3 regions of the Kitasatospora sp. NPDC059817 genome follow, and region 2 is predicted to be linked to each of the others. Evidence: riboswitches for the same ligand, from Rfam matches in the RefSeq annotation. Region 2 holds a riboswitch; each other region holds the start of a gene.
What was found. Region 2 has a riboswitch for cobalamin ahead of ACFV61_RS04285 (HoxN/HupN/NixA family nickel/cobalt transporter). Riboswitches for the same ligand answer to the same signal wherever they lie in the genome.

Region 1 (3,984 bases), on a different contig from region 2:
CTTCAGCGCCGGCTCCAGGCCGCGTTCGCGCAGCCAGGCCAGGTCGGCCACGGTGGCCCGGGTGCCGGGCAGCACCACCAGGTCGGCGTCGGCCAGTTCCTCCGGCCGGGTCACCCAGCGCACCAGCACGCCGGGCTCCTGCGCCAGGGCGTCCAGGTCGGTGAAGTTCGACAGCCGGGGGAAGCGCACCACGGCCACCCGCAGTACGTCCGCCCCGAGCGGGCCGCGGCCGTCGACCCGGTCCACCACCGTGGACAGGTCCAGCGAGTCCTCGGCGTCCAGCCACAGGCCCGGCAGCATCGGCAGGGTGCCGAGCACCGGACGGCCGGTCAGCCCGTGCAGCATGTCCAGGCCGGGCGCCAGCAGCCGCGCGTCGCCGCGGAACTTGTTGACGAACCAGCCCGCCACGTGCCGCTGGTCCTGCGCCGACAGCAGCGCCAGCGTCCCGTACATCGCCGCGAAGACGCCGCCGCGGTCGATGTCCCCGACCACCACCACCGGCAGCCCGGCGGCCGTCGCCAGGCCCATGTTGGCGATGTCCCGGTCCCGCAGGTTGATCTCGGCGGGCGAACCGGCGCCCTCGCAGACCACCACCTCGTAGCGGCGGCGCAGATCCGCCAGGCACTCCAGCGACCGTTCCAGCAGGACGGGCTTGCGCTCGCGGTAGTCCAGCGCGCCCACCTCGGCGACCGGCCGGCCCAGCAGCACCACCTGGCTGCGGCCGTCCGCGCCCGGCTTCAGCAGCACCGGGTTCATCGCCGCCTCCGGCTCCACCCGGGCCGCCTGCGCCTGCATCGCCTGCGCCCGGCCGATCTCGGCGCCGTCGGCGGTGACGAAGGAGTTCAGCGACATGTTCTGCGCCTTGAACGGCGCGACCCGCACCCCCTGCCGGGCCAGCCAGCGGCAGATGCCCGCGGTCACCACGCTCTTGCCCGCGTCCGAGGTCGTCCCGGCGACCAGCAGTGCGTTGCTCATGCCCTTCCCCTCCACCGTGTCGTCAGCAAGCGCAGCGCGACGTGCCCCGCGACCGTCGTACCCAGGGCCAGCGCGCCCACCCGCCGGGAGAGCACGCAGGCCCGCTCGATGTCGTCCGCCGTCACCGGGCGCAACTCCGCGCCCAGCACCGGCCGGTGCTCCACCCGCTCCCCGTACTGGAGGGTCCCGCCCAGCCGGACGCCCACCGCGCCCGCGAAGGCCGCCTCCGCCTGGCCCGCGTTCGGGCTCGGGTGCGCCGAACCGTCCCGCCGCCAGACCCGCCAGGCCGTTTTCGGCTGCGGCGCGGCGGCCACCGTGAGCAGCGCCGTCAGCCGGGCGCCCGGCCAGCCCGCCACGTCGTCGAGCCGGGCCGAGGCCCAGCCGAACCGGGCGTACCGCGGCGAGCGGTGGCCGACCATCGCGTCCAGCGTGTTCACCGCGCGGAACGCCAGCAGCCCCGGCGTGCCCGCCAGCGTGCCCCAGACCAGCGCGTTCACCACGGCGTCCGCAGTGTTCTCGGCGACCGACTCGACCACCGCGCGGGCGATCTGCGGCCCGTCCAGCGCGCTCGGATCCCGCCCGCACAGGTGCGGCAGCCGTTCCCGCGCGGCCGCCAGGTCACCCGTGGCCAGCGACCGGCCGATGGTGCGCGCCTCCCGGGTCAGCGAGGTGCCGCCCAGCACCGTCCAGGTCGCGGCGGCCGCCAGCGCGGCCCGGCCCAGCGGACGCCGGCCCACCGTACGGTCCAGGGCCACCGCGCCGGCCGCGACCGCGCCCACGCACAGCGCCGTGTACCCGGCGCCGGCCACCCGGTCGTCCTGCCACACCCGCCGCTCCAGCCGGGTCGCCGCGCCGCCGAAGACGGCCACCGGGTGGCCGCGCCGGGGGTCGGCGAAGCGGGCGTCCGCGGCGAAGCCCGCGGCGGCGCCGAGCGCGAACGCGGCGGCGCGGGTCAGCGGGCGCACGGCGGGTTCGGCGGAAGGCCGCGTCGGGTCCGGCGGGTCGGGGCAGCCTGCATCGCGTGCGTGTCCTCACTCAGGGTCCGCGCCCTGGATCGACGTACCGGGGGCGAGAGTCTCCTGGCTTCCGGGTCGGACGCACCCCCGGGCCTTCCAGCGGCTTCTGACGGTCCGCCGTGGCAATGTTCCGAGCGTGCTCCCCGGTGACAGTGGCGGGACCGCGCCGGACTCGCACCGGCTTCCTCTGCATGCCTCCGTTTGGCCCCAGGATCCCATCACGCGGCCGAACCGGGAGTCAACCGAGGTCACGGAGGGGTTGGTCACACCTCGGAGCCCTGTCGCCGGTGCCGTTCTCGCCCGCCCGAGGCCCGCCCCGCCCGACGCCCCGCCCGCCTGACGCCCCGCCCCGCCCGACGCCCCGCCGTACCCCGGACGGCCCAGCCCGGTGGCCGCCCGCGCGGCCCCCCGGTGAACTGGTGCCCGAACACCGTCCGAGCAGCGCCCGGACACCGCCCGGACACCGTCCGGTCCAAGAGCAGCCAAGACCAGCAGAGCGGGGAGCGATATGCGTTGGGGAACCGCGGCCGTCGTGGCGGCCGCCGTCGTCGGCGCCGGGGCCGCCGTCCTGGTGATCGGCCGTCGGGCCTCCGAACGGCTGGTCCACCCGGCGAGCGCCGTCCGGGAGTCGGGCCCCGTCCTGGTGCGGAGCCTCGCCGCGGGCCGGATCACCTTCAACCGCCGCCCCGAGAGCCTGCGCCCCGGCCGCTGGGCCGTGGAGTGGGACGACCACGGCCACGCCGTCGTCGAGGACGTCCTGCACAGCGACGAGAACGGTGTCACCCGCCGCCTCGTCCGCGCCGACCGGGGCACCCTCACTCCCGGCACCGAGGTCCGCTTCACCCCCCGCGTCCACCTCGGCGACCCCACGGAGGCGCTCGGCCTCCCCTTCACCGACACCGCCGCCGACGGCGAACTCGGCGCCCTCCCCGCCTGGCGCCTCGACGGCAAACGCGGCACCTGGGTGATCCTCGTCCACGGCCCCGGCGCCGACCGGCAGCAGACCCTCCCGGTCCTCCCCGTCCTCGACCGCCTCGCCCTGCCCGCCCTCGCCGTCACCTACCGGGGCGACCAGGGCGCCCCCGCCTCGCCGGACGGGCTCGGCCACTTCGGCGAGACCGAGTGGCGCGACGTCGAGTCGGCGGTCCGGCTCGCCCTCGACAGCGGCGCCGGCCGGGTCATCCTGTACGGCTGGTCCCTCGGCGCCACCATGGCCCTCCAGACGGCCTCCCGCTCCGCCTGGGCCCATGCCATCAGCGGCCTCGTCCTGGACTCGCCGGTCCTCGACCTGCCCGCCACCGCCCGCCGCGGCGCCGCCCGGGCCGGCTACACCGGCGCCGCCGCCGAGCTCGGCGCCCTCGCGGCCGAGGGCCGTACCGGCGTCGACCTCGCCGACTTCAGCCGCATCGCCGAGGGCGCCGACCTGCGTGTCCCCACCCTCCTCCTGCACAGCCCCGACGATCAGGTCGCCCCGTTCCGCGCCGCCGAGCGCCTCGCCGCCGCCCGCCCCGGCGTGGTCAGCCTCCGGCCTTTCCCGGGCGCCGACCACGCCACCCTCTGGAACTCGGCCCCCACCCACTACACCGAACTCCTCCGCCGCTGGCTCACCCCCCTTCTCTGAACCCAGCCCCCCCCGCACGAGAAGTCACACCGACAGGGCCTCTGTACGAAACCCGGACCTCACCCGTCAGCCACGGAGTGTGACCGGTCGGGCGGGTAGCGCGACCGCCGCCGCAAGGGTTGAGCCGGGATGGCATGCCCCCGCCACCTGTTTCCGGCCAGGCGGTTTGCCTCTGTTGCCCGATTGTTGCCCGATCTTGGGGAGGCGCCGTCGACGGCCGCCCGTCCGTACAGCCAACCGGATGTGACAGAAGGCCGGTACAAGGGGAAGACTGCTCGACGTGACGTCTCGGAATCCGCGCGACCGTGATGCCCCGCTCCCTCCGACGATCGGTACTGGTGCGACGGTGACCCGTCTCCCCGGTACGGCCCA
Region 2 (3,984 bases):
GGCCCTTGCGGCCGTGCTCGCCACCACGGCCGTGCTCGCCGCCGCGGCCCTCGCCGCCCTTGTCGCCGCCGCGGCCCTCGCCGCCCTTGTCGTCGCCACGGCCTTCGCCGCGGCCGTGCTCGTCGCCACGGCCCTCGCCGCGGCCGTGCTCGTCGCCACGGCCCTCGCCGCGGCCGTGCTCGTCGCCACGACCCTCGCCGCGGCCGTGCTCGTCGCCGCGACCCTCGCCGCGGCCGTGCTCGTCGCCACGGCCTTCGCCACGGCCGTGCTCGTCGCCACGGTCGTCGCCGCGACCGTGCTCGTCGCCGCGGTCGGACTGGTCCTGCGAGGTGAGGCTCTTCGCCTGGTCGGCGGAGCCGTCGGCGAAGGCCATGGGGGTGCCGACGGTGAGAACGGCGGCGACAGCCGCCCCGGCGAGCAGAGTGCGTGCAGAACGCATGAGGTTGATCCTTCCGATACACAGGCCCGCGATCGCCGGCACGGCGCCGGACAAGGGAATTCGTGGGAACTGCGTCTGATTCACCGTCAACCACCGCGACGTCCGCCGCCACCGGAGAGTGGCGACTTGGGTACGGACTGTGCTCGATTCGAGTGGAGTCCCGGCCCGGTTCACCCGGGTGCCCCAGTGAGACGGGTGAAAAGGATTCGCGGCGGTCCGGGCCGAGTCGGTCCTGTGCTGACGGCGTGTCGGTCCGTCCCGAAGGCGCTGACGCCGCGTCGGGCGGGTCCGGGACGATGCTGACGCCGCGTCGGGCAGGCCCGGGAAGGCGCTGACGCCACGTCGGGCGGCTCGGATGGTGCTGACGCGCCGTCGGGCGGGCGTGGGTGGCACTGACGCCGCGTCGGGCGGGCTCGGGCGGCGCTGACGCCACGTCCGATCGGGCCGGACACGCACGTGGGGCCGGCGCCCCCCCGGGGGCGCGGGGGGGCCCCCCCGTCGCTGCTCGCAGCCGTCGCTGCTCGCAGCCGTCACTACTCGGCGGCCGCCCAGCGCTTCTCCACCCGCGCCAGCTTCCAGTAGGCGATCGCCGCGGCCCAGACCACCACGAACAGCCCGGCGATCGCGTAGCCGACGTTGTCCAGCGAGATGCCCGCGATCCAGCCGGTGACCGGGTCGGTCAGATCGAGCTTCTCGTGCAGCACGCCGACCAGCTCGATGGTGCCGATGACGAAGGCCACCGCGATCGACAGCCCGGTGATCGTCAGGTTGTAGTAGACCTTCCGGACCGGGTTGGCGAAGGCCCACTGGTACGCGAAGTTCATGAACGTCCCGTCCAGGGTGTCGAACAGGCTCATCCCGGCCGCGAACAGCAGCGGCAGGCAGACGATCGCGTACCAGGGCAGCCCGGCCGCCGCGCCCGACCCGGCCATCACCATCAGGGTGACCTCGGTCGCGGTGTCGAAGCCCAGCCCCAGCACCATGCCCACCGGGAACATCTGCCCGGGCCGGGTGATCGAGCGGGTCGCCCGGTTCAGCACCCGGGCCATGAAGCCGCGCGAGTTGAGGTGCTCCTCCAGCTGCGCCTCGTCGTACGACCCGGCCCGCATCGCCCGGAACACCTTGAGGATACCGAGCAGCGCGGCCAGATTGAGCGCGCCGATCAGGTAGAGGAACACGCCGGAGGCCGTCGTGCCGACCATCCCGAGCCACTTGTGGGTGGTCGAGTCGTCGTCCATCAGCGTGCTGGCCAGCTGCGCGCCGCCCGCCACCAGGGCGGCCATCAGCACCACCATCGAGGAGTGCCCGAGGGCGAACCAGAAGCCGACCGAGACCGGCCGCTTGCCGTCCGCCATCAGCTTGCGGGTGGTGTTGTCGATCACCGCGATGTGGTCGGCGTCGAAGGCGTGCCGCATGCCGAGGGTGTACGCGGTGATCCCCAGGCCCACGCCGAAGACCTGGGTGCCGACCGCGTAGTTGTGGGGCGCGACCAGGAAGATGAGCGTCCCGAACGCCACCACGTGCATGGCCAGGATCACCCCCATCAGCCCGGCCGTGCGGACGGTGTCCTCGCGCTTCCAGCGGAACGTGGGCAGCACGGACGGTGTCGCCGGCGCCTCGGCGGCGGCGGTTTCGGGCAGGGTCATTCGGGTCACGCTCCAGCACCTCGTGGAAACACTTCGTGAGATGCCGTGGCCGGTCTCCTGGCTTACGGGGGTCCCGTACCCGCCTTCCCAGGTGCGCGAGGCTCCCAGTGGCGTCGTGGGTACGGACGTCTCTCCATCGTCGACGATCACGATGGCCCGATCACAGTGGCGAGGGCCGCTCCGGACTGGGACCCCTGAGGATCCGTCACCGGTCTTCCCGAGCACCACGGCGGGGAACACCGTAGGGGCCAGGACCCACCCTTGCAAGGCTGCGCACCTGCGCAGGTGTCCAGGATCACAGGCCCCCTCCTGCAACAATGTGCGCATGCATCTCGTACCGGCCGACCGCGCGGGCCACCGCACCATCGACGGACACCGGGTCTGCGAGGCCATCGCCGCGATCGGCGACCCCGCGCACGTCCGCACCTGGGCCGAGCGGTTCTCCCTGCTCGCCGACCCCGGGCGGCTCGCCCTCCTGCTCGCCCTCCACCGGGCCGGCCCGCTCGCCGTCTCCGACCTCGCCGTCGCCACCGGCATGCGCGACCCCGCCGTGTCCCAGGCCCTGCGGCTGCTCCGCACCGCGGGCGTGGTCACCGGGGACAAGGACGGGAGAGTCGTGCGCTACCGGCTCGTGGACGAGGCCATGCGCCCCCTCCTCGACGCGTGCGCCGCCGCCGAACACCACGAGCCCACCGCGGCCGTCGGCTGACCGGCCCCCCGGAGGACACGCCGGGGCCCGGCCGGAGCAACCGCGGACCCGGTCAGGCCGCCTGGCAGGTGGGGCACCAGAAGAGGTTGCGCGCGGCGTGCTGCTCCGCCCGGACGTCGGTGCCGCAGACCAGGCAGGGCATCGCGGCCCGCCGGTAGACGTACACCTCGCCGCCGTGGTCGTCGACGCGCGGCGGGCGGCCCATCGCCTCGGGGGTGTGCTCGGGCCGGACGGTGTCGATCCGGCCCGCGCCGACGCCCTCGTGCATCAGGGCGACCAGGTCGGCCCAGATCGCGTCCCACTCGCCCCGGGTGAGGTCGCGGCCGGCGCGGTACGGGTTGATCCCGTGGCGGAACAGCACCTCGGCCCGGTAGACGTTGCCCACCCCGGCCAGCACCTTCTGGTCCATCAGCAGCGCGGCGACGGTCGTCCGGCTCGCCGATATCCGGCGCCAGGCGGCCTGCGGATCGGCGTCGGCGCGCAGCGGGTCGGGGCCCAGCCGGGCGGCGACGGCGGCCTTCTCCGCGCCGGTGACCAGCGCGCAGGTGTTGGGGCCGCGCAGGTCGGCGTAGCCGTCGTCGTTGGCCAGCCGCAGCCGGACCAGGCCGACCGGCTCGGGCGCGGGCCCGGTGCCGAAGGCGAAGCCGCCGTAGAGGCCGAGGTGGACGTGCACCCAGCCGCCCTCCTCGAAGCCGAGGAACAGGTGCTTGCCGACGGCTTCGGCCGCGGTGAGCAGCTGCCCGTCGATGGCCTTGGCCTCGTCGGCGAACCGGCCCTGCGGGCTGGACACCTCGACCGGGCGGCCGCCGAAGGCCTTCCGGTTCTCGGCGGCGAGGCGGTGGATGATGTGGCCTTCCGGCACGGGCGTCAGCTCCCCCGGGGTGGTTCGACAGGACCCGCACATCATCGCAGTCGGCACCGACAGCGCCGGATCGTCGCAGGTCAGCGGACCGGCATGCCCATCAGCCGGGCCAGGATGACGCGGTCCAGCTCGGCGGCGGTGCCGGCCACGTCCAGGTACGAGTTGTCGATGATCGGCAGCCCGGAGTTGTACCAGCCGGCCATCCGGCCGTGGATCCGCGCCACCTCCTCGTCACCGAGCCGCCGGGTGCCGCCGCGCCGGGCGTTGCGGTGCAGAACGGAGTCCAGGCTGGGCAGCAGCACGACCGGGATCATGCCGGGGCCGATGT
Region 3 (3,984 bases), on a different contig from region 2:
CGGCCGTCGGGAAGTGGTCGATGTGCAGTTCGCCGCGGGCGGCGCGGGTCTCGCCGTAGGCCTCGTGGCGGCCCAGCTGCTCGGCCAGGTCGGCGGAGCGCTCGTACGCGGTGAGCATGATGCGCTCGGCGATGAGGGTGGACAGCCGCGCGGCCTCGGCGGAGTCGAAGTCGATCCGCAGCTTGAAGAAGACGTCCTGGAGGCCCATCACGCCGAGGCCGACCGGGCGCCAGCGGGAGTTGGAGGTGCCGGCCTCGGTGGTCGGGTAGAAGTTGATGTCCACCACGCGGTCGAGGAACGTCACGGCGGTGCGGACGGTGGCGTCGAGGCGCTCCCAGTCCATGGCGCCGAGCAGGTCGTCGACGGAGGCCCCGGGGGCGACGTGGGCGCCGAGGTTGACCGAGCCGAGGTTGCAGACGGCGGTCTCGGAGTCGTCCGTGACCTCCAGGATCTCGGTGCACAGGTTCGAGGAGTGCACCGTGCGGCCGGGCAGCGCGGTCTGGTTGGCGGCGCGGTTGGAGGCGTCCTTGAAGGTCATCCAGCCGTTGCCGGTCTGCGCCAGGGTGCGCATCATCCGGGCGTACAGGGTCTGCGCGGGGATGGTGCGCACGGCCTTGCCGGCCAGCTCGGCCTTGCGGTAGGCCTCGTCGAAGTCGGAGCCCCACAGGTCGACGAGCTCGGGCACGTCGGCGGGGGAGAACAACGACCAGTCCTCGTTGGCGTTGACCCGGCGCATGAACTCGTCCGGGATCCAGTGCGCCAGGTTGAGGTTGTGGGTGCGCCGCGCCTCCTCGCCGGTGTTGTCGCGGAGCTCCAGGAACTCCTCGATGTCGGCGTGCCAGGTCTCCAGGTAGACGCAGGCCGCGCCCTTGCGGCGGCCGCCCTGGTTGACGGCGGCGACCGAGGAGTCGAGGGTGCGCAGGAACGGGACGATGCCGTTGGACTTGCCGTTGGTGCCGCGGATCAGGCTGCCGCGCGAGCGGATGCGCGAGTAGGACAGGCCGATGCCGCCGGCGTGCTTGGACAGCCGGGCGATCTGCGCGTAGCGGTTGTAGATCGAGTCCAGGTTGTCCAGCGGGGAGTCGAGCAGGTAGCAGCTCGACATCTGCGGGTGCCGGGTGCCGGAGTTGAACAGGGTCGGCGAGGAGGTCAGGTACTCCAGCCGGCTCATCAGGCCGTACAGCTCGGCGACCTCGCGCACGGACTGCTCGCTGTCGCCGACCGCCAGGCCGCAGGCGACGCGGAGCAGGAAGTGCTGCGGGGTCTCGATGACCTTGCGGGTGATCGGGTGGCGCAGCAGGTAGCGGGACTGCACGGTGCGCAGGCCGAAGTACTCGAAGCGGTCGTCGCCGTGCGCGTCGATCAAGGCGTCCAGGGCGGCGGCGTGCTTGGCGACGAAGGCGGCGGTGGTGTCACCGATCAGGCCCTCGTCGTGGCCGACGGCGATCGAGGCGGCGAAGGAGCGCGAGCCCTGGCTGTTCGCCTCGTCGACGATCTCCAGGGCGAGCAGCCGGGCGGCCAGCTTCGAGTACTGGGGGTCCTCGGCGATCATCGACGCGGCGGCGTCCACGGCCAGCCCGCGCAGCTCGGCGAAGTCCGAGCCGGCGTGGCGGCCGCGCAGCGCGGCGGCGGCGACATGGCCGGGGTCCACCTGGGGGAGATCGACGCTGCGGTCGGTGAGCAGCCGAAGGAGCGCGCCGCCGGGGTCGGAGACCGTCGGGTCGGTGGGGGCGGGGCCGGTGCCCGGGGCGGGCAGGGTGGCTGAGGCAGCGGTGGTCAAGGCGCTCTCTCCTGGCGGCGATCGGCGGCGGTGATCGGGGGGTACCGGGCCGTTCGGGGCAGGGGAGCACGGCACGTACGCAGAAAGCGTCGCGCGACAGTGGCGTCCCCGGCCCGCCCGCGAGGCCCGGAAGGTAGTTCTCGTGCTGGCGCGGCCTCTGCGGGAGGGCCCGTGCGCACACCGTCGGCAGGTACTCGGACTCGCGGTGCGGCTGCTGGAGCCGCCCGCTCACCGCTGCGGGGCAGTCCCGGATTCGCACCGGGTTCCCCTGCATCGACAGCAGGATTGAGCATACATCTTGTGGTGTCTCTCTGATGCGACCCCACATGTAGTATGGCGCGGTGTGTCGGCGCGATAACCGGGGGTGCTGGGAGGGGGCGGGTCGTGGCCTTGGGGCGCCTCGGATCCGGGCTCCCGGGGCCCTGGTTCCGGGCTCCGGCGTCCTGGTTTCGATACGGAACGGTCACCGGGCGGACCGGCTGGCGGGGGCATGCCCTACGATCTGGGCGCATGAGCGAGCGAAGCGCCGAGGGGCGCGTTTCGCGAAGCGATCATCGAGCGAAGCGAGGGGGCGCGTGAGCGACGGAACTGGCGCACCCGGGCAGGGTCAGCAGGGAACGCCTCCCACCGGGCCGGGGGACGCGCACGGTCAGCAGCCGCCGGTGGTGCCCGGTCCGGTGTTGCCGCCGAGCGGGGGCTTCGGGCCGCCGCCGGCCTCGTACGGACCTCCGGTGCCGCCCGCGCAGCCGGTGGCGCAGCCCGGTCCGCCGGGGCAGCCTCCGCTGCCGCAGCCGGGCCAACCGGGGCAGCAGCTGCCGCCGCAGTGGCAGCCGAACCCCCAGCCGAACCCCCAGCCGAACCCCCAGCCGCATCCCCAAGCGCACCCGCAGGCGCACCCGCAGGCGCACCCGCAGCCGTACCCGCAGCCCCAGGCGCCGCAGCGCGCCGAGCCGAACTGGCAGGCGCTGGCGGACCGCAACGCGGCGGACGACAAGCGCCGCCGCCGGTTGCGGGCCCTCGGCGTGGCGGTCGCGGTCGTCCTGGTCGGCGGCCTGGTCGCGGGCGGGACGGTGCTGCTGACGAAGGGCGACGGCGACAAGCCGACCGCCGGGCCGACCGCCTCGGCCTCCAACCGGCCGTCCTCCGCCGCGCCGAGTGCCGCACCGAGTGCCGCCCAGAGTGCCGCGCCAAGTGCCGCCGGCACCCCGGGCGGCGCGCCGGACGACCCGTCGAAGCCGATCTGGGAGGCCGCCACCGACCCGGCACCACAGGACGCGGGGGCGCTGTTCTCCGCACTCCAGGTGACGGTCAACGGCGCCACCTGGAACCGGACCTTCGTCTCGCTGGACTCGCCCTGCTGGGACGGGAACTCGACGACCGGCGGGCTCGGCAAGGTCCTCGGTGACCAGGGCTGCCAGAAGGTGCTCCGGGCGACCTACGTCTCCGGCGACAGCGCGGTGACCGTCGGCGTCGCGGTCTTCGACCACAAGATCCAGGCCGAGACCTCGATGAAGAGTTACACCGGCCACCTCAAGGGCGCCGTCGCGCCGGGCGCGCCGCCCTTCTGCGCCACGCCGGGCTGCACCAACACGCACAACACCCTGGGCCGGTACGCCTACTTCACGGTCGAGGGCTCGGCGAAGGGCGGCGACACCGCTGACGCCGCCGCCACCGCGGCGGCCGCCGGCTTCGGCGAGCACGTGAAGGGCCAGCTGCTCCAGCGCGCCAAGGCCGCGTCCGCGGCCGCGCCGGGTGCGCCGGGAGCCGCCGCGGCCGGCTGATCCGCCGTGACACCCCGGCCCCGGCGGGTTCGCTCGCCGGGGCCGGGGGAGTGTGGCAGGCTCTCGGGGCAGTCATTCGCACGAGTGTTCCGGTTGTGTCCGCCTGGGCCGGTGCCGGCGAGCAACCGGAGGAGCGGTCCGTGGCCCTGCCCAGAGCCCTGCGCGGCAAGCCCGCCGTCCTGGCCGCGGCCGGGGTCGTGGTGGCCGCGGGCGCCGTGGCGCTGTTGCAGCGCGACGGCCGGGCCGACGGCGAACAGCCCGCCCGCGTCCCGGTGGCGGTCGGTTTCTCCGGCCGTACCCTGCCGCCGGAGGTCGGCCGGGACCTGCTCGCCCGGGACCCGCAGGCCTCGCCGAACGCCCGGGCCGTCCAGCAGCTGCTCGCCGACCTGGAGGGGCAGGCCCGCACCGGGCAGAGCGGCGGGA

Region 1: linked by a shared signal. The riboswitch ahead of ACFV61_RS29000 (cobalamin biosynthesis protein) and the one ahead of ACFV61_RS04285 (HoxN/HupN/NixA family nickel/cobalt transporter) in region 2 are both predicted to bind cobalamin.
Region 3: linked by a shared signal. The riboswitch ahead of ACFV61_RS13220 (ribonucleoside-diphosphate reductase subunit alpha) and the one ahead of ACFV61_RS04285 (HoxN/HupN/NixA family nickel/cobalt transporter) in region 2 are both predicted to bind cobalamin.

The regions. Positions count from the first base shown of each region.
Region 1 is NZ_JBHWIR010000183.1:1,573-5,556, reverse strand. Features, by position in the region: gene ACFV61_RS29005 (cobyric acid synthase) at 1-975, opposite strand, end outside; gene ACFV61_RS29000 (cobalamin biosynthesis protein) at 972-1,940, opposite strand; cobalamin riboswitch at 2,048-2,180, opposite strand; gene ACFV61_RS28995 (alpha/beta hydrolase family protein) at 2,500-3,612, shown strand; gene ACFV61_RS28990 (hypothetical protein) at 3,959-3,984, shown strand, end outside.
Region 2 is NZ_JBHWIR010000011.1:68,208-72,191, forward strand. Features, by position in the region: gene ACFV61_RS04280 (hypothetical protein) at 1-439, opposite strand, end outside; gene ACFV61_RS04285 (HoxN/HupN/NixA family nickel/cobalt transporter) at 973-2,085, opposite strand; cobalamin riboswitch at 2,115-2,329, opposite strand; gene ACFV61_RS04290 (metalloregulator ArsR/SmtB family transcription factor) at 2,411-2,794, shown strand; gene ACFV61_RS04295 (Fpg/Nei family DNA glycosylase) at 2,847-3,656, opposite strand; partial or broken gene ACFV61_RS04300 (AAA family ATPase) at 3,737-3,984, opposite strand, start outside.
Region 3 is NZ_JBHWIR010000049.1:1,746-5,729, forward strand. Features, by position in the region: gene ACFV61_RS13220 (ribonucleoside-diphosphate reductase subunit alpha) at 1-1,780, opposite strand, end outside; cobalamin riboswitch at 1,948-2,090, opposite strand; gene ACFV61_RS13225 (hypothetical protein) at 2,512-3,561, shown strand; gene ACFV61_RS13230 (glycoside hydrolase family 26 protein) at 3,702-3,984, shown strand, end outside.